4 regions of the Paenibacillus sp. EKM211P genome follow, and region 1 is predicted to be linked to each of the others. Evidence: predicted binding sites of a transcription regulator. Region 1 holds the regulator's gene; each other region holds the start of a gene.
The links. Region 1 encodes Rex, which represses fermentation and respiration genes when NADH is low (regulators of the CRP and FNR family bind a similar motif). Its sites were predicted from a motif close to TTGTGAAATATTTCACAA; they were not measured.
Positions count from the first base shown of each region.

Region 2: adhE (bifunctional acetaldehyde-CoA/alcohol dehydrogenase) is a predicted target of Rex. The motif match lies at 3,793-3,810, and genes of this name have one in related genera.
Region 3: G9G57_RS11040 (cytochrome ubiquinol oxidase subunit I) is a predicted target of Rex. The motif match lies at 1,647-1,664, and genes of this name have one in related genera.
Region 4: pflB (formate C-acetyltransferase) is a predicted target of Rex. The motif match lies at 4,229-4,246, and genes of this name have one in related genera.

Region 1 is NZ_JAAMNS010000004.1:345,719-351,030, reverse strand. Features, by position in the region: gene G9G57_RS09940 (hypothetical protein) at 1-441, opposite strand, end outside; gene G9G57_RS09935 (cell wall elongation regulator TseB-like domain-containing protein) at 914-1,438, opposite strand; gene G9G57_RS09930 (amidohydrolase) at 1,476-2,777, opposite strand; gene G9G57_RS09925 (redox-sensing transcriptional repressor Rex) at 2,764-3,417, opposite strand; gene dinG (ATP-dependent DNA helicase DinG) at 3,445-5,312, opposite strand, start outside.
Region 2 is NZ_JAAMNS010000004.1:186,601-191,912, forward strand. Features, by position in the region: gene G9G57_RS09090 (ThuA domain-containing protein) at 1-707, shown strand, start outside; gene G9G57_RS09095 (winged helix-turn-helix transcriptional regulator) at 951-1,295, shown strand; gene G9G57_RS09100 (dioxygenase family protein) at 2,000-2,767, shown strand; gene G9G57_RS09105 (Crp/Fnr family transcriptional regulator) at 2,910-3,626, opposite strand; gene adhE (bifunctional acetaldehyde-CoA/alcohol dehydrogenase) at 3,886-5,312, shown strand, end outside.
Region 3 is NZ_JAAMNS010000005.1:138,598-143,909, reverse strand. Features, by position in the region: gene cydB (cytochrome d ubiquinol oxidase subunit II) at 1-186, opposite strand, end outside; gene G9G57_RS11040 (cytochrome ubiquinol oxidase subunit I) at 173-1,579, opposite strand; gene G9G57_RS11035 (response regulator transcription factor) at 1,984-3,633, opposite strand; gene G9G57_RS11030 (cache domain-containing sensor histidine kinase) at 3,626-5,312, opposite strand, start outside.
Region 4 is NZ_JAAMNS010000004.1:192,309-197,620, reverse strand. Features, by position in the region: gene G9G57_RS09125 (copper amine oxidase N-terminal domain-containing protein) at 1-891, opposite strand, end outside; gene pflA (pyruvate formate-lyase-activating protein) at 1,110-1,868, opposite strand; gene pflB (formate C-acetyltransferase) at 1,934-4,195, opposite strand; gene adhE (bifunctional acetaldehyde-CoA/alcohol dehydrogenase) at 4,523-5,312, opposite strand, start outside.

The DNA of each region.
Region 1 (5,312 bases):
GTTCGAATCCATATCGGTATCAGCCTTGATACCTGTCTTTTTCTTTTTCATCTGCTCAACTGTAGATGAAATTTGAGTATACTTTTTATTTTCCATCGCTTCGGCTACAGGAAACATAGCCTCAGACCACCATTGATTCAGTGCTGAATTGGAACGATCTGCAATATCCAGCTTAATGGTGCGGCTGCCAATGATGGATTGCCCTTTTTGCTTAACCACATCGACTAATCCGGCCACATCCGCCTGCGGTTTGAGATCTAGTTTCAATACCACCTGATCCTGTTTAATATCTATTTGAGCGCTTGTCACGCCTGGATATTGAGATACCAGTTTTTCCAGAGGACTTTGCATTGTAACCTGACGGTAAATGAACCATCCTCCAAACATTAACAAGGCTGCCAAAACGGCCGCCACAACAATAGGAACTGCACGCAATTTCAAACAACATCCTCCTCTCAAAATGTAAAACCCAGAAGAAACGGGACGAATGTCAACAAACAACCAAATTGCATGATCTTATAATGATCAGCAACTCATTTATCTATCATTTTTGTCTATCACTTATAAAATATAGTATACCATAACGTAAATCTAATATCGAAGGCAATGTGTGGAGGAGTTGTGATAAGGCAAAAAGATGCTTCTGGCTTTTAGTCCAGCTTTGCGGAGCATTAAGTAAAAAGACGCAAATACGAATTAAATCGTATTTGCGTCTTTTTCTAATACTTTCAATCATTCCAAGCTATATAGACTGAGTATAAAAGTTATTTGGAGTGGCCCCATAGCTGTCAGCCAGCGGAGTGGAACACTTGAATCTGCAGAAGCGAAGCGATCGTAAGATCAAATGGACTACGCAGCGCTCCTAACGCTCTTGGGTACTCCCAAGCCACCGATCCACACTCTCAACATCGCGCTAGTAATTAGGCAAAGTATACTTTATCCCCGTCGATGCTCCATCTGAGAAACGGTAAAAGGTATAGTTGTGATGGCTTTCATCATCGTAAAACAGTTGCCATACATATTCGCCATTGAACACACTCGGTTGGAGCCTTACAATTTTTGCATTTGGAAGTTGCTGCTGAATTATCGCTGTCATTTTTTGCTCGTCGACTCCGTTTTTCATCAGCTCGGTATGAACACCGCTTGGATCTGCCGCAGGTATGTTAGGTTTCCCCTCCATTTTTTGAAAAGGAACCCACACCATTATATTTTCATTCTGTGCGTTTTTTCCTTGAACTACCCAATATATCTGATCCCACACAGACTTCCATGTCTGAGTCGTGCTAACCAGACCACCTGATTGCTTGGCCTTCATGATAGCGGCATTTTTCTCAGCCACCTGGTCTTGAGTAACATACGAATAATACCAGAAAATGCTGACCAGGATCAGTATTACGGCCAAAATGGCGACCGCTATCCATTTCTTCTTATTTTTCAAACCTGTGCTTCCTCTCTAAGGGGATGTGACACCTAAATTAGTGCGACAGCAGCCCTTCAAAGGCGGCTTGTGCCTCATGTTTGATACGTTCCTCGTCCATCGTCAGGCATTCGCCATTTTTCACAACCTGACGGCCGTCTACCCACACATGAGCCACGTCTTTGGCACTTGCAGAGTATACGGCATGAGAAATAAGATCTGTACGCGGCAAGAAATGGGCCTGATCCAGATCTAGCGCGATAAAGTCAGCCTTATTGCCTGCTGCCAGCGCTCCTACCTCTTTTAAACCAATCGACTTTGCACCATACTCTGTTGCCAGACGTAGTGCTTCATTTGCAGGAACTGCCGTTGGGTCGCCAGATACTCCCTTGTGAATGAGTGCCGCCAGACGCATTTCCTCGAACATATCCAGGTTATTATTGCTGGCAGGACCATCTGTTCCGAGTGAAACAGTAACTCCTGCACGCAGCAATTCAGGCACTCTAGCTACACCACTTGCCAGCTTCAAGTTGCTGCCTGGATTATGCGATACCGCCACACCTCGTTCCGCTAACAAAGCTATTTCTTCGTCGTTCAAGTGAACGCCGTGGGCAACAAGTGAAGGACGGGAGAAAAAGCCAAGCTTATCTAAGTGTGCAACTGGACGCAAGCCGTAGTCGCGTACGTTTTGTTCAACTTCGGCGATCGTCTCGGACATGTGCGTATGCAATGGTAAATCGAGATCATGTGCTGCTTGAACAAATTTCTCAATAAACGCAGGCGGGCATGTGTATGGGGCATGAGGAGACATCATTGTTGTGATACGTCCGTCTGCTTTTCCATGCCAGTTACGCGCAAAAGTCACGGCCTCAGCTAGCTTGATCCGCTGTTCTTCTTCTGAACAGAGTCCAATGGCTCCACGCATCAAACTTGCACGAATGCCCGACTCTTCAGCTACACGAGCCACCTCATCCATATGATCGTACATATCCAGGAAAGTCGTGGTTCCACCTTTCAGCATTTCCAGCACTGACAAAGAAGTTCCCCAGTACACATCCGTAGATGTAAACTTGGCTTCCATAGGCCACATTTTTTCCTGAAGCCACACTTGAAGTGCCAAATCATCTCCATACCCTCGCAGCAGAGACATCGCCGCATGACCATGAGTATTGATCAGACCAGGTAAAAACAATAACCCCTTGCCGTCGATTGCTTCTGTCTCTTCCTCACCCGCAGGCAAAGTCTCGCCAATGTAAGTAATACGGCTATCCTCCACAATCATAAAACCATGGATTACCCCAGCCTCGGGTCCATTCACGGCAAACGAGCCGTTTTTAATCATCCATTTATTCACTGTCATATTGTGCTTCTTCCTTTCCGTCCTCCAGATAATAAGCGAGGCTAAGCAAATCAGTTGTAAAGTCTGTGGCATGTATCCGAATGTTAGCCGGTGCCTTGAGAATGATAGGTGCAAAGTTCAAAATCGCTCCAATTCCACTCTCAATCAGCCTATCAGCTACGTGCTGTGCCTCAAAATCAGGTACAGTAATAATCCCGATTCGTATATTTTTTTCTTTCACAGTCGCTTCCAGTTCATCCATCGGCTGTACGACCAAAGTATTGATTCTGGTCCCAACCTTATCCGGGAACGCATCAAAAACCGCCACAATCTTCATATTGTCTTTTAAATAAGCATTATAGTTCGATAGGGCTTGACCCAGATTACCCGCTCCGACCAATACTACATTAATTTGCTGGTCGATTTTCAGGATATGGCGTATTTTCTCAATTAGATAAGAAACATCGTAACCGATGCCCTTCCGACCAAAATCGCCAAAATAGGCAAGATCTTTACGAATTTGGGCCGGATTCAAATCTAACCTCTGTCCCAGCTCTTGAGAAGAGACCGTAGCCACCTCCCGTTTGTGCAGTGCATTCAGATAACGTAAATATACGGGTAATCTCCGTACGACAGCCTCTGAAATTTTATCTGATTTCATACTTGCTCCCCCTAATTGTAACGGACTTTAGGTGTCCGTCCGTTGTGCCTCTGTCTCCGGGGCAGATTGGAGCCATTCGGCGATGCGGGGCACCATTTGCTCCGATGGCATATGCTCCATTTTTGGTCCCGGTAACGAGTACAAAAAGTGCTTTCCGTAATAGGATTCGATCACACGCGTATCGTAAACGATGACGACTCCGTGGTCGCTCGCTGTACGTACCAATCGCCCAAATCCCTGTTTGAAGCGAATAACCGCTTGTGGTACAGACAGCTTCATAAATGGATTCTTCTTCTGCTGCTGGAGCAACTCACTTTTGGCCTCCAGTAACGGGTGATTGGGCGGTTGAAACGGCAAGCGAACGATAGCCAGACAAGTCAAAGCTTTCCCTGGAATATCGACGCCTTCCCAGAAGCTACTAGTTCCCAGCAATACAGAAGCTTTCGCTTCCTGAAAACGGCGGGTTAGCTTGCTGCGACTCCCACTGTCCACACCTTGTCCTAACACGGTAATATCGCTGGATGCTAACGCCTCTTTGAGCGGCTCATACACTTGCCGGAGCATCCGATAGGAAGTAAACAGAACGAGCATTCTCCCCCGCGTTGCCTGGGCAGTCGCTCCTAGAGAGCTAACGAGCATCTCTACAAAATGTGCATCTCCTACACTGCCCTTCACACTCGGAAAATCTCGCGGAATGACCAGCAACACCTGATCCCTATAATTAAAGGGTGATGGGAGCTGTGACGTCATTAATCGTCCTTGATCTGCGGCCTCCTGCAAACCGAGTTGATCGGTCATGTACTGAAACGATTTATCTACCGATAAAGTAGCAGATGTCAGAATAATACTTCTTTTTTTGTCAAAAAACATTTCTTTCAACTGGCGGCTCACATCGACGGGCACCGCATAAAATTGCAATGATTTACTCCGGAATTGTCCACTCGCTTCAAGCCAATATACGGTTGTTTCATCATCGAGTCGTATAAAGAAGCGCAAATTTTCCCTAATCCCCGCCAAATCCTTAAGCAGACCCGTGATATCTGTAATGAGACTATCCGCCGCATAATCGTCATGTTCTTCCTTGACATCCAGCATCAGCTTGTCGCCCTTGCGCAAAATTTCGCTCAATGTTACATAAAGCTGATTTTCCAATGCCGCCGCCTGATCCCACTTTGCAGGCTTGGCTGACGGTTTGAGACGCGAAGAAAATTGCCCCGTTTCACCTGGTGTGGCATCAGTTCGCTCCGGCAACATGCCAAACAGCTTATCGCTTAGTAGGTCCCAAGTTTCCTTAACCTCTAACACAAGTGGGTACAACTGATCAATGACCGAGGCCCATTCCGTCGACTTCTCATGCCCCGACTTTGCCAACTGCTGACGTAACGAAGGCAATTGCCCATTCTTGCTGTCCTTGAACAATCGAGTCAGCGTATGCACGAGTGTGAAATATTTCATATGCATGCCCAGGTGCTTACCAGCTACTTCCTCTAGATGATGTGCCTCATCAATCACCAAGTGTTCATAGCTAGGCAGCAGCTGATGACTTGCTTTGACGTCGGTGAACAGCTTGGAGTGATTCGTTATAACCACATCCGCTATTCCTGCTTCATGACGTGCACGATGATAGTAGCATTTGCGGAACCATGGACAAGAACGACCAAGACAGGACTCGGAATCACTAGCAACCGTTTCCCAAAAATCCCCTCCACGATTGCTCAGGTTTAGTTCCTCATCATCACCGGTTTCTGTCAGAGTCAGCCAGACAATCATTTGAGCCGCTGTAATCAAGTCTTCCTTTGGTGTCGCGAAGTCTCTTCTGTTTATTTTATGTTCAAACTTACGCAGACACAAATAATGCCCCCGTCCCTTAAAGATGGCAGCCCGGAACGGGAAGG
Region 2 (5,312 bases), 160 kb from region 1:
AATTTCTGAACGAGAAGTTAAATGAAGAAGCCAAACGGATTTATCCTAACGGCATACACCAAGCATTGGCTGACGGCTTGGCAGATGAAGGTTTTGCCACTCGAACAGCTACTCTGCGTGATAATGCCGAGCATGGTTTGGGAGAAGAAATCCTCAATTCCACAGATGTGCTGCTGTGGTGGGGACATAAAGCCCACGACCAGGTGAGCGATGAAGTTACAGCGCGTGTCGTCAAGCGTGTGCAGGAAGGGATGGGCCTCATCGTACTGCACTCAGGCCATTTTTCTAAGCCATTTAAAGCTCTGATGGGCACCAGTTGTGATTTAAAATGGAGAGTTGCAGGCGAGCAGGAGATTATCTGGTCAGTAAATCCGTCACATCCCATTGCAGAAGGGATAGACGCCAAAATTCTCTTAGAGCAGGAAGAGATGTATGGAGAGTTCTTTGATATTCCTGCGCCGGATGAACTGGTCTTTATCAGTAACTTTGAAGGCGGCGAAGTATTTAGAACTGGATGCACCTTCCATCGAGGCAGTGGTAAAATATTTTATTTCAGACCAGGGCATGAAACCTATCCAACTTATTACCAACCTGATATTTTGAAGGTCATTGCTAACAGCATCCGTTGGGCTTCTCCGACAAGTAATAAAAAACCAATATATGGTAGGAGTGAACCAGTAAGGCCTCTTGGTGGAGTGTTGGTATAGTTACAATTATCACATTATGATAAATTCTATAAAGAACAGATTTACAGGCGGAACCTCTGGGATTCCGCCTTTTTGTATTTAACGAATTAGACATATACCTGCCGCATTGGTTTGTTGTATAATCAGTTTTGGTCATGGCAACTTTATCATCACAGGTAATTAAATTTAAGAAAGTGTTTTCTTTCGGGATAAAGTATGCTAAAATGATATATACTAACAAAAGGAAAGCTTTATCAAACCGAAATGCAAAAGAAGGTGAAAAATTTGGAGAGTCAACCGCAATTTACAAAAATGTGTCCGCGTTTTGAAACCGCCTTTTCATGTCTGGGTAAGCGCTGGAATGGATTGATTATTCAATCCATGATGAGCGGTCCCAAGCGGTTTAAGGATATTTCCAATCTGATTCCCACAATGAGTGACAAAATGTTATCAGAGCGGATGAAGGATCTGGAAAATGAAGGGATTCTTACACGCCATGTATATCCGGAAACTCCTGTCCGCATTGAATATGAGCTGACCACCAAAGGTCGTGCACTTCAGCCGGTTATGGAGCAGATTCAATTTTGGGCTGAGGAATGGATTAGATGATCACCAAACTCATTAAGTGTTTTTCATAGCAAAACAGCCTTTTCCTAGGAAAAAGGCTGTTTTTTTATTTTGTGATAGGCAGTACGGCTTAATAGCTTTTAGCACGGCCTGCTACTGAGAATACTCCGGCTGTTGTACGGCGGGGGACACGGGATTGAATATCCAGTGCGGCTGTACGAAATGTGCCTAAGCACGAGTGGCAAAGTCTTCCTGCATAAATGGGAGAACGGCAGGACTCGCAAGGATAATCAAGCTGACTGTATGTGGAGGGAAATTTGCCTGCTCTTACCCAATCTGTGAGCAAATCCATAGGTGTGCCAGTCACATCACTGAGTTGGCGGGTATGAGTAGAAGGATGCCTCCATAGATAGTTAGAACAGCGGTCAAAGAATATATTTTCTTCTTGAATACAAGTGCTACACAGGTTTCTAAGATTTTGACGGAAAATGGAACCGCATTTTGGGCAATTCGAAGTATGTATCTCCATAGAAACCAGTCCTTTGTATCGAAATATAGTAGTATTTTAAAATTTATTAGTTACATATTACTATGACTTTGTACCTATATCAATCTTTATTTAAAGAAATTGCTGATCTTTGAGTATATGCTGGCATCGAGATTGACATTACTCTATTACTTATGTATTATAACTTACATAAAGTTACTATATGAATAAAATAAACTTTATACGATAAGGAGATTTAATGATACCATCTTTATTTTTAGCCCACGGATCACCTATGCTTGCTATTGAACAGACGGACTATACTGCATTTTTAGAGCAGTTGGGGAAAAGCATTCATCCTAAGGCGATTGTTATCTTTACAGCTCACTGGGAGACACAAATGTTAACGATTAGTTCAATGGATGACATATACGATACAATTTATGATTTTGGAGGTTTCCCACCGGAACTGTACGAAGTGAAATATCCAGCACATGGTTCTGTTGAACTAGCTAATAAGTTGAAAAAGTTATATGAACAAAACGGCATCGAGGTACAAACTGATCATGTGAGAGGACTGGATCATGGTTCCTGGACATTGTTGCATCGTATGTATCCTGAGGCAGACATTCCGGTAGTTCAGATTTCCGTAAATCCGTACCTCTCGCCCAAAGCACAATTTGCCATTGGTGAAGTGCTGCGTGAGTTGGGAGAACAAGATATTCTGGTCATTGGCAGTGGCGTGACTGTCCATAATCTGCGTATTGTCAAATGGGGAGAAACGAAAACGGAACGTTGGGCAATTGATTTTGATGACTGGATTATCGAAAAAGTGCAAAGCGGAGATATAGAAGCTTTAGATCACTATGAAAGCGAAGCGCCGTATGCTCGTCAGGCTGTACCTAGAGCAGAACACTTTGTACCGTTGTTTATTGCAATGGGTAGTGGCGACCCTGCAAACAAAGCTAAGGTCATCCATAGAAGCTATGAGATGGGAAATTTAAGTTATCTATGTTTGCAGTTTTAAAGTGGGTAGGCAGAAGAAGGTCGAGTTATGTGCTTTGTTACTGTCCCGTCCGTTCTCTAAAAAATGGGGAGTGGAATAAAATTAGGGAGTGTTATAAGCTAATAATGGCTTACAGCACTCCCTTTTACATTAAAAAAATTTATTATATCCGGCAAATCTCACGTGGGCACAATTCACAATGACATACACCTTGCAGCATTTCCAAATCCTTGACAACAATCATACCATTATCGTATTCGACTGCATTTTTCTTACGCAGATCACTGAGCATCCGATTTACACTTTCCCGGGTAGCACCGATCATATTTGATAAGTCAGTATGAGTAATCTTTTTATGAATCAGAATATAGTCGCCGTGAGGCTCACCATAGGTGTTGCATAGTCGGATGAGTGTGGAACATAGAGCGCCAGGCTTGCCGTACATCATCAAATCGCGGAACTTGGTCTGGGTAATGCGGTGATGCGATCCCATCCATTTCATAAAGTCAATCGCAAAATCACAATGCTGACAAATAAGCAACTCCAAATCTGTATGATCGATTACGCCAATATCACTGTCCTCCAGAACCTCAGCAGAAAAGGAATGCTTAGTGCCGAAGAAAGGATCAGCTTGACCAACAAGATCGCCGCTTTGATACATATATAGAATAAGTTCCTTACCCTCATCCGTTGTTTTGGTCACTTTTACGCGTCCGCGCTTAATATAAAACAGCTTATCCGCTGTATCTCCTTCCCAGAACAGATGCGAACTTTCTGGCATAACTCGATCTTTCATCATCACTTGCAGCCGGTTGAAGCTGGCCTCCGAGAAGCAACAGGTGTTGCCGCGGGCTTCCATTACATTTGTAGGGTTTCTCATCGTCCATTTCCCCTTTGTATCCTATGTTATTTTATCTGCAACTTGATCAATTCAAATTCATTATATACCTGTGCAATGCGTTTTTGGGGCAAGATGAGGGGGTAAAAGTGGCAGAATTCCAAACTTTGTGATTTAATTCACTTCATAAAATAAAATTTTAAATAGATTGTGAAAAAAATCACAAAATATCTTAGAAAGCTGTGTTACGATCAGTGCGTGAACAAGAGATAGTACACGAGATAACAGGAGGATGAGGGAAATGGCTGTTAAAAACGAGGTTATCCAAAAAGAGCAAAGCGCAGAGCAGTATATTCAAACGCTGATTGACCGGGCGAACCGGGCACAGCAAGCTTTCATGAGTATGAATCAGGAGCAGATTGACGAAATCGTACAAGCTATGGCACTCGCAGGGATGGATAAGCACATGCACCTCGCGAAGTTGGCTGTTGAAGAAACAGGACGCGGTGTGTACGAGGACAAAATCACCAAAAACATGTTTGCAACAGAATATGTCTACCATAGCATTAAAAATGAGAAAACCGTCGGTGTCATTGAAGACAATGACTTTGATAGTTTTCAAAAGATAGCTGAACCAGTCGGTATTATCATGGGGATTACTCCAGTAACAAACCCAACTTCGACTACGATGTTCAAAGCGTTAATTGCCATTAAAACACGTAACCCAATCATTTTCGGCTTCCATCCATCTGCTCAATCGTGTAGTGCGGAAGCAGCTCGCGTCTTGCTTGAAGCAGCTGTTAAACATGGTGCTCCAGCGGATTGTATTCAATGGATTGAAGCACCTTCGATGGATAAAACAAATGTACTGATGAACCACTCTGATGTAGCGTTGATTTTGGCAACTGGTGGATCAGGCATGGTTAAGGCAGCTTATAGCTGTGGTAAACCTGCACTTGGCGTAGGTCCTGGTAACGTACCTTGCTTTATTGAGAAAACAGCCGATATCAAACAGGCCGTGAACGACCTTATCCTTTCTAAATCTTTTGATAACGGTATGATTTGTGCTTCGGAACAAGCTGTAATTATTGAAGAGCCTATCTTCGAGCAAGTGAAGAAATTGATGATTGCTAATGGTTGCTACTTTGTAAATAAAGAAGAGGCAGCTAAGCTCACTCAAGGAGCTATGAATGTAGAAAAATGTGCAGTGAACCCGGCCATTGTCGGCCAGTCTGCTGTAAAAATTGCTGAAATGAGCGGTATTACAGTACCGGCAGGAACCAAAATTTTGGTCGCTGAAATTGAAGGAGTAGGAACCAAATTCCCATTATCTGCGGAAAAATTGAGTCCGGTATTGGCTTGCTACAAAGTGAAAAATGCAGAGCAAGGTATCCAACGTGCTGCTGAAGTCGTAGAGTTCGGCGGTATGGGTCACTCTTCAGCAATCCATTCGCAAGATGAGGATGTTATTGCTCGCTTCGCAGATCGTTTGCAAACAGGACGTATCATTGTAAATGCACCTTCCACACATGGCGCAATCGGTGATATTTACAACACCAACCTTCCTTCGTTGACACTTGGTTGCGGTTCGTACGGTCGTAACTCGACTTCGTCGAACGTATCTGCAGTTAACTTGATTAATGTGAAAAGGGTGGCGAAACGGACGGTGAATATGCAATGGTTCAAAGTACCTTCCAAAATCTATTTTGAAAAAAATTCGACACAGTA
Region 3 (5,312 bases), on a different contig from region 1:
TGTAATCAGCCACACTTCATTGGCATCCCAGAATGGACCAATCGTATTGATCATTAAACGTTTTTGTTGGTCATTGCGCGGCACTAATCCAGTAGCCATACCCACGCCAAAATCAAAGCCCTCTAGAAAAAAGAAGCCTGTAAACAGCACTGCGATCAATAAGAACCATAAATCATTTAACGTCAATGCTGCCACCCCCTTGAGCAAATGGATCATGAATTACCGTATGCTGATGCGGCTCCATATCTGGGCCTTTACGAGCGGTGCGAGCAAACAGGAATGCCAGTACACCCGTTAAAATGAGATACAGCGACGTAAATGCAATCAGTGAGAACAACACTTCTCCTGCTACAACGGTAGGTGAAACGGAATCTTTTGTTTGCAGCAAACCAAATACAGTCCACGGCTGACGTCCCATTTCTGTCATGATCCAGCCCGCGGTATTGCCAATGAACGGGAGTGATATCCCCCACAGCATAAGACGGAAGAACCAACGATGGGAGCCCTCCAATTTTTGTCGAAAACTCAGATAAGCTCCGTACAGAGCAAGTGCGATCATGGCACATCCTGCCGCAATCATAATGCGGAAGCTCCAGAAGGTCGTACGGACAGGCGGAATATAATCACCCGGACCGTAGGTCTTTTCATACTGTGCTTGAAGCTCCTTCATACCAGGCACAGAGCCGGAAAACTTGCTATACGACAGAAAGCTCAGTGCAAACGGAACCTTAATCTCAAAGGTATTTTCCTGCTTATCAGGATCAATATTGGCAATAATCGTCCAAGGCGCTGGATCGCCACTGTCTCCCCACAGAGCTTCACTGGCTGCCATCTTCATGGGCTGTGTTTTGATCAAATATTGAGCCTGTCCATGACCAAACAAAGGAATAGCAATGGCACAGATTAATGCAACTATAATGCTCAATTTAAAAGAAGGTTTAAAGAAGTCCATATTCTTTTTATGCATCAGCTTCCAAGCACTAATCCCTGCTACCAGGAAAGCTCCAGTTGCAATAGCAGCAAAGATGGTGTGAGGATACTCCCACAAAAGCTGCTCGTTCGTTAACAAAGCAGCAAAATCTTGCATTTCTGCCCGGCCATTTACAACCCCATATCCTACGGGACGTTGCATGAATGAATTAGCAGCCAAAATCCACAAAGCCGAGAGCATCGTACCAATCGCTACTAGCCACATGCAAACTAAATGGACAGTTTTGGATAGTCTTTCCCAGCCGAATACCCATAGGCCGATAAAGGTTGATTCCAGAAAAAATGCAAGCAATGCTTCAATGGCTAGCGGTGTACCAAATACATCACCGACAAAACGGGAAAAGTCCGACCAATTCATTCCGAACTGGAACTCCTGCAAAATTCCGGTAACTACGCCCAGCGCAAAGTTAATCAGCAGAAACGTTCCCCAGAATTGAGCCATTTTTTTGTACAAGTCTTTTTTCTTGATAACATACATAGTCTCCATAATTGCCACCAACAATGACAATCCAATGGAGATTGGCACATAAACAAAATGAAGAATCGTAGTGGTTGCAAACTGCAACCGTGCCAAATCCAATACGTCCATGATGCTGCTCCTCCTCTGTACTTCCCTTAACAATGATTTAATGTTTGTGATCTGAAGTCTTTTATATTTGTGATTGTATTCACATTGTTACATATGAAACCGTCACTTTTTTAGGAAATGACTCACTTAGCTAACTTCCCCATGGTTGCCATAACCGGGCTTCAGATTATCCCCATTATATAGAATAAATTTAAATGAAATTGAATCAAAAATGTGAACATCGTGTCAAAGTTGTGTCATAACGATGGCTTTTCTACGAAAATGCCCTAAATTCCATAATCAATGTGACATTTTCTATTGATCTGTCTTTTTTCAATATATATAAAAAGAGCCTCTCTTCATTCGGAGAGGATACCTCCGACATCTGCAAGAGAGACTTCATAACGTTAAACCTAGGGAATCGATCAACAGCCATCTGTTCCTCCGTTCTTTTGGACCTGATTACGGTAGGAGGAAGGCGACACTCCAACATACTTTTTAAATTTACTATGAAAATAATCTGCATTTGCATATCCCACGCGGCCCGCCACTTGGTGCACCTTAATCCCTTGTGCAAGCAATTCCCTTGCTCGCTCAATCCTTACCTTATCCAGGTAGGCATTAAAGGCCTCGCCTGTATGACTTTTGAACAGTTTGCCCAAATACCCACTATTGTAATTGAACATATCTGCCAGCAACTCCAGTCGCAAATTTTCATCATAATGACCATGTATAAAGTCAATCATTTGCTTCATGATGATCTCCTTGCCACCCGTATCAGTCTGTCCAATCCACTGCAACACATGTTCGAGCGAGTGATCCACCAGCTCGCCCAATGTTGAATAGGCATATACATTGGTAATCAAGTTGGAATGCTCCTCCAGCACGGTCCGGCTGTGTTCCTGTCCAGCTGCATAATTGTTCAGTGCGAGTGTGAATGTCTGAGCGAAGGCCGCCTTGATTGCAGATTCTGTACGATAAATCTGGGGAAATTGGACTTCCATGTCCTTAATGACACGGGTCGCCGCTCTACCATTAGCCATATCCAGCGCGTAGTACAGCTTTTCTGCATAACGCATGGGATCATCTGGGGCTCTGTCAGACGCTTCATCCATTTCAGCAGGGACTGTCTCCCATTCATGTAGGTCGCCGGGAAGCATGACTCTTTCTGCCCGGAACAAAAACATACGCTCCAATAATCGTAACGCCTGCTCAAAAGATCTGGGGATATCCTTAAGAATGTCTACCGGAGCGCCGGCAGCCCCATAGATTTCATTTACCCACGGTTTTAGCTCCTGTCGCCATGCAGCCAGCAACTGAACAGCATCTTTTTCCGTTTTTAACATGGCGGGAAGCAATAGGCCCGTATATATTCCAGCCTCAAACACAATGCCTCTACCCTGCTCACGACACAATTCGGCCAGCCGCTGCTTTGCTGCCAACTGCCGGGCTTGCCGATCCCAGTCAGGTATACGCAAATCCAGCAAAACCACCTGATAGCTACTCCAGTCCAAGGCTGGTAACGCTGGCTGTTGTCCGTGTTTTCCACCGCCGTTTTGGTGTTCAGCCTGCTTGGATGCACGATGGCTGGGTTCTACAGCATTACGAGCATGTTCTCCATGAACCGGAAACAGCAATGCTTCGATCCAATCGCGCTCATGCGAAGACGGACTCCCCCACTTTCCATCTCCCTTTTCGTTTTCAATGCTTTGCCGTACTCGCTTTAGCTCCAGCGTCATTTCTTCCTCATCAACGGGCTTCAATAAATAACCATCCACCCCGAATCCCATGGCTTGCCTAGCATAATTAAAGTCTGCATATCCGCTTAAAATGAGAAAGTGATACGGCTCCCCATTCATTTGGCGTATGCTTTGTATAACCTCCAACCCACTCATCCCAGGCATACGAATATCTACAATGACCAGTTCTGGTCGATGCTCTCCGAACTTTTCCAAAGCCTCGCGTCCGTTCTCAGCCGTATCGACGATGCGAAAGCCACAATCTCCCCAGTCAATAATGGAAGACAGTCCTTCACGAATCGCAGGCTCATCATCTACAATCATCGCTTTATACATTCGACGCTTCCTCCCTTGGTATGGAAAAGTATACGGTTGTTCCTACCTGTAATGCGCTTTCAATATGCAGACCATAACGTTCACCATACATCAATGTCAGACGTTGATGAACATTGCGTAGACCAATACTGCTCCCTTCCGGCTCCTCCGTACCCGTGATCCGAGCCAACAGACGGGTCAGTTGCTCTTCCTCCATGCCAATTCCATCATCAGCCACTTTAATGTGCAGCTCTCTTTGTTCTATTGTGATATCTACCTTTACGGTAACTGGTTCTTCCTTATTTTCTAGGCCATGAATGACTGCATTTTCCACTAACGGTTGTATGATTAAGGGAGGAATCGACATGTCCTTCGCGCTTTCTTCCAAATTCACTTCATAGACCAAACGATTTCCAAACCTGAACTGCTGAATTTGCAAATAGGATCGCACCATATCCAGCTCCTGTAATACGGTTGTTTTACCACTGCCAATCTCCAGATTCCTGCGCATCAGCCTGCCAAGCAAACGAACCGTCGTTGCTATCTCCGCCTCCCCATTCAGGTGTGCTTTCATTCGAATGGATTCTAAGGCGTTAAACAGAAAATGCGGATTAATTTGGCTTGCCATCATTTTTAGCTTGATATCCTTTTGTGCCAATTCAAGCTTATTATTATGTTCACTCGTTTCATAGACCTGTGCCATAAGCTGGCGGATACTACTCACCATGTAGTTGAAACGGCGGGATAAATCACCGATCTCGTCCCTTCCCTCCACACTTGATACCACATGAAAATCACCCGCAGCTACCTGACCCAGCTCATAGCTCAGCCGCTGGAGCCGTTTGGTAATAAGCCAGGAAATGATGGTAATCAGAATCAGCGCCATGATGAGTACCGCTAGTACACATAATGCACCAATCAGGCTGACCCGGTTTGCCCCCTGCACGATATGTTCCGTTGAAAACACCGAAATAATCGTCAATCCGCTCACACTTGAGGTTGGCAGCAGCTCATCCACAATAATGTTCGAGGGCGTTCCGTTAATTTTTGCTTCATATATCCCCTTACCTGCACGCTGGACATCAAAGCCTAAATGTAAATCCGTCAACGTCCGACCTACTGACTGCGGATGGGTAGCTGCGACCACAATTCCGTTACGATCCGTAATCAAGGTTTCAAAGGGCTCCTTGCTCAGCATATGATTCAACTCGGTCTGACTCAGTGCAATCATCAGAACTCCCTTGGAATTGTATTCGGGAAAAGGAATTTGCCGTACCAGGCTGAGGCGATTAACTGGGTTATCCTCCTTATCCTGAATGTAAAACCAGTTAATCGCCGTCCCCTTCAAAGCCTCCTGGAACCACGGCTGCCGCTCAATGTTAGCGTCCACAGGAATAAACTCCAGATTGTTGACCAATGTCGGATTGTAAGAATAGAACCGGATAGTAGCAACCTCTCTATATTGCTGGGTGTACTCATTAAAATCCTTGTACTGATGGTACGCATTCATGAGCTCCACCATGCCGGGATAACGGCGGTTCGCCATCTCCTTTAGCCTTTTATCGAACATTAGCCCATTTGAAATATCTGTTGGCACACGTAATAAATTTGCTGTCTGGCTCTTAATCTTTTCCACATTATTTACCGTTTGGGCAATCGCACTGTCCAGTGCCTGCTCTCGCAAATAAAAAATAACGCAG
Region 4 (5,312 bases), 150 kb from region 1:
GGAATAGGTAACTACATATGTACCCGGCTCCTGAAATACGTCCTGCTTACCTTCCCAACGTTGGTTCACAATCGGAAGACCTGTAGGAGAAGATTCCTTGGTCAAATACGTAACTTGAGTTTCACCCGCATAGATATCCTTTTGTTGAACCGTGAAAGAAGCTTTTGGCTTCTGATTCAAATCCATGATAACTTGTTTAGTTGTATTATTCACAGTATAAGGAATATTTAGGGCCTGTGTAATCGAAGTCAACGGTACCATAAATACGTTCTTTTGTTGGAAAGCAGGTCCCTTCATTTGTCTAGCTTCACCGTTAACCGTATAAACTTTGCTGTCTGTTTTGAAGCGCAGGACATTTGTTCCTTGGGTGATTACGGTTTCTTTGGTGGTAGTGTCATAACTAAACTGCAATCCGACACGGCTGACAAGAGAACGGATAGCTACATAGGAAACTCCGTCTTTGACTGTCATCGGCTGAGTTGCCGTATATACCTGTCCGTTTTGTTCCATTTTAGCACTGTTCAAATACAAAATCAGTTGATTCGCATTCATGGATGTTGGAGCTCCACCAGGATTGGTGATCGTTCCGTCTCCACCGTATACATCATTGGTTACGTTCGATCCGTTAGTGGTATCTGTAGGCAGCCCAGTCAATGGATCATTGGATACACCCGTGTTATCAGGTGTTACCGTATTAGCTGGTGTGCTTGTTCCATTTTGATCTCCGATACTATTCTGAACGCCGGAATCAGCAACATTGGTCGTCTGCTGGGCGCTAACCGAATCGGTGGATTGAACGCTTGTTGATGCTGCTTCTGCTCCTACAGGGGCTACTGCAGCCACCTGAGCTACCGCCAAGGCGGTGAGCATGGTCCATTTCTTGAAATTCATTGTCTGTCTCCTTCTATCCCCAAATTATTATCATTCCCGTGAAAAGTCATACTATTAGACGCGACAGTTGTCAAAAAGTTTCTGGAAATTTTGACGATCATGAAAAAAAGGTAACTTTCTCCTGTGACTGCAAAAATTCAACAACAAAAAAACCGCCGTCCATCTGATCTGATGTGACGGCGGCTTTATAACCTGAAAGTAGTTCTGATCCATTTACATTATGATGGACGGCAAGCAGTATTCGTTCCTGCAGTCTCCAGACGACCCTCTTCAATGAGTCGGTAAGCACGTTGAACTTCTTCATCTGTAGGAGACGGAACTCCCTCCAGCGGATATGCCTTACCGAGCATTTCCCATTTGTAAATACCCATTTGATGGTAAGGTAAAATTTCGAATTTCTCGACTCCGTTCAACGTTCCAATGAACCGTCCCAAATTGAGTAGATCTTGCTCGTCGTCATGGATACCCGGTACAAATACGTGTCTAATCCACATTTTTCGCCCTTGCTCAGACAACCAGCGGGCCGTACTTAGCATACGATCGTTGGATTTGCCTGTAAGCTTAATATGCTTGTCGTTATCAATGTGTTTAATATCTAGTAGTACCAAATCCGTTACGTCCAGTAGATCATGGATACGACCTGCATCATTAAAGCCGTTACTGTCCAATGTCGTGTGCAAATTCCAGCGACGTTTCACTTCTTTGAACAGCTCTGCTACAAAATGAGCTTGTAATGTCGGTTCTCCACCGGAAACTGTTAATCCGCCTCCCGAAGAACGGTAATAGGCTAAATATGGTTCAATCTCAGCCAATACTTCTTCTAACGTCATCGGATTACCTTCATTTAAGGCCCAAGTGTCCGGATTATGGCAATATTGACATTTCAACAAGCATCCTTGCATAAAGAGCACGAAGCGGATGCCGGGACCATCTACGGTCCCGAAGGTTTCCAATGAGTGTATGTGACCTTTCAACATGTTGCATCATCCTTCCCGCATCCGCTATGCGTGCGTCAGTGTATTATATGATACGTAAAACTTATTTACATTGTACCGTGGAAAGTACGGTTAATAACATCCAATTGTTGCTCACGAGTCAGCTTGATAAAGTTAACAGCATAACCGGAAACACGAATCGTAAGTTGTGGATAGTTTTCTGGGTGTTCCATTGCATCCAACAGTTGTTCACGAGCAAACACATTGACATTCAGATGATGTGCGTGGCTTCCAAAGTAGCCATCCATCATCGAAACAAGGTTTGTTTTGCGTGTTTCTTCTTCTTTACCCAGTGCTTTAGGCACGATGGAGAAGGTATTCGAGATACCATCTAAGCTGTGTTCATAAGGCAATTTGGCTACGGAACTCAGAGATGCCAGAGCGCCTTTTTTATCACGACCATGCATTGGGTTTGCACCTGGTGCGAACGGTTCGCCTGCTTTACGTCCATCAGGTGTTGTACCTGTTTTCTTACCGTATACCACGTTGGAAGTAATGGTCAGTACAGATTGAGTAGGAACCGCATTACGATAAGCTTTATGTTTGCGGATCATGCTCATGAAGCTTTCTACCAGTTCTACAGCGATAGTATCTACGCGGTCATCATTGTTACCGTAGCAAGGATATTCGCCTTCGATTTCAAAGTCAACAGCAATTCCTTTTTCGTTGCGAATTGGTTTAACTTTTGCATATTTAATGGCGCTCAAGGAGTCGGTAGCAACTGACAGACCCGCAATACCACAAGCCATGGTACGAAGAATATCACGGTCATGCAACGCCATTTCAATGCGTTCGTAGCTATATTTATCATGCATATAGTGAATAACATTCAAAGTGTTCATGTACAGTTTTGCCAGCCATTCCATCATAGGTTTGAAACGGCTTAACACTTCTTCGTAATCCAGCACTTCGCTTGTAATAGCTGGGAACTCAGGTCCTACTTGAACGCCGGATTTTTCATCCTTACCGCCGTTAATGGCATACAGTAGAGCTTTTGCCAAGTTGGCACGAGCGCCAAAGAATTGCATTTGTTTACCGATTCTCATAGCGGATACACAACAAGCAATACCATAATCATCGCCGTAGATTGGACGCATCAAATCGTCATTTTCATATTGAATGGAGCTAGTTTCAATAGAAACTTTTGCACAATATTTTTTAAAGCCCTCAGGCAGTTTTTCTGACCACAGTACAGTCAAGTTAGGTTCTGGAGCAGGTCCTAAGTTGTACAGTGTGTGCAAGAAACGGAAGCTGTTTTTGGTAACACGAGTTTCTCCAGTGACAGACATACCACCAATGGATTCTGTTACCCAAGTTGGGTCACCACTGAACAGTTCGTTGTAGTCAGGTGTACGCAGGAACTTAACAATACGCAGTTTCATAACAAAATGATCGACCAGTTCCTGAGCTTGTTCTTCGTTCATCGCACCTTCCTCAAGATCACGTTGAGTATAAATATCAAGGAATGAAGATACACGTCCCAAAGACATTGCTGCACCATTTTGTTCTTTAATCGCTGCAAGATATCCAAAATATACCCATTGGAAAGCTTCTTTTGCATTGTTAGCTGGTTTAGAAATATCAAAACCGTGCTCAGCAGCCATTTGTTTCAATTCATTCAAAGCACGAATTTGTTCAGAAATTTCTTCACGCAGACGGATTACGTCTTCTTCCATGGAATCAACTTCAAGGCTTTTCAATTGAAGTTTTTTATCTTGGATCAAGAAGTCTGCACCATACAGAGCTACGCGACGATAGTCACCGATTATACGACCACGACCGTATGCATCTGGCAGACCAGTAATGATGCCAGCTTTACGAGCTGCTCTCATTTCATCTGTATAAGCGTCAAATACACCTTGGTTGTGTGTTTTACGAATATGAGTGAAAATGTCAACAATGCTTTGTGGCACTTCAAAACCATAGGCTTTACAAGCATCGATCATCATCCGAATTCCACCAAACGGCTGCAAAGAACGTTTGAATGGAGCATCTGTTTGTACGCCGACAACTTGTTCTTTGTCCTTGTCCAAATAGCCTGGTTTATGTGAAATAATGGTGGATGGCGTATTTACGTCTACATCAAGAACGCCGCCGTTTGCCAACTCTTTTTTAGTAAGATCAGATACAATTTCCCACAATGCAGTTGTATTGGCGGTAGGACCAACCAAAAATTCTTCATTGCCAACATAAGGTGAGATATTTGTTTCAATAAAATCGTTGACGTTAACTTCTTTAGTCCATTTTCCTTTTTTAAAACCTCTCCAGCCAGATTGTTGCTCTTGTAATTCTCTCTCAATCACCGACATGTAAATCCCTCCAAATTGTTTGGTCTTCCGGACTTGTGATTTTTTTCACGTTTAAACTATTTCTTGAGCCCGGCCTTTTCACCGATGCCTTACGCTCAGTGTCGGGACCTTTCTTACACTCTTATTGTAGAATAATGATAGAGTGTAGTATGTGACAAAAATCACAATATGAGTGATTTTTGTCACTTTATTTTCCCTAGCTTCACGCGTATACCTCTAGCCTTGCCGTTCACCTCCCTTCCCAAACCAAGAGGCCCTCTATATAGAGAGCCTGCATTGGTATTGTATAGGAAAATGCTTAGTTACAAGCCTCTTCATACTATTATATTATTGATCAAAGCGTCCGTAGAAGGCATTACGGTATACATCAGCCAATTCAGTAACCAGCGGCAGCTTTGGATTTGCAGTTGTACATTGATCCTCAAAAGCGCGGTCAGCCAAATAATCTACACGTGATTCAAAGTCTTTTGGATCGAAACCAAGTTGTTGGAACGATTCCTCGATACCGAGTGTTTTGTTCAACTTACGGATCGCGTCAATTAAGCTGTTAACCCCTTCTTCAGTGGTACGTGCAGGCAGTCCCAGTATGCGTGCGATTTCTGCATAACGCTCATCTGCAACAAAGTGCGAATATTTAGGGAACGAAGCAAATTTTGTCGGTTTTTTTGCATTGTAGCGAATAACGTGCGGCAGCAAGATAGCATTCGTGCGGCCATGCGCTGTATGGTATTGTCCGCCCCATTTATGTGCAAGACTATGGTTAATACCCAAGAATGCATTAGCAAACGCCATACCTGCAAGTGTAGAAGCATTATGCATTTTTTCGCGAGCCAGCTTATCACCAGTCAGAGCCGATTGCTCCAGGTATTGGAATACCAGTTGAATAGCTTTAATTGCCAGACCATCTGTATAATCATTGGCCATTACAGACACATAAGCCTCGATAGCATGGGTCAGAACGTCCATACCCGTATCGGCTACAGCAGTTTTAGGCAGCGAATATACAAACACAGGGTCAATAATTGCCACATCAGGAGTCAACTCATAGTCAGCCAGCGGGTACTTCGTGTTGCCCAGGTTTTTGTCCGTAATAACTGCAAACGATGTAACTTCCGAA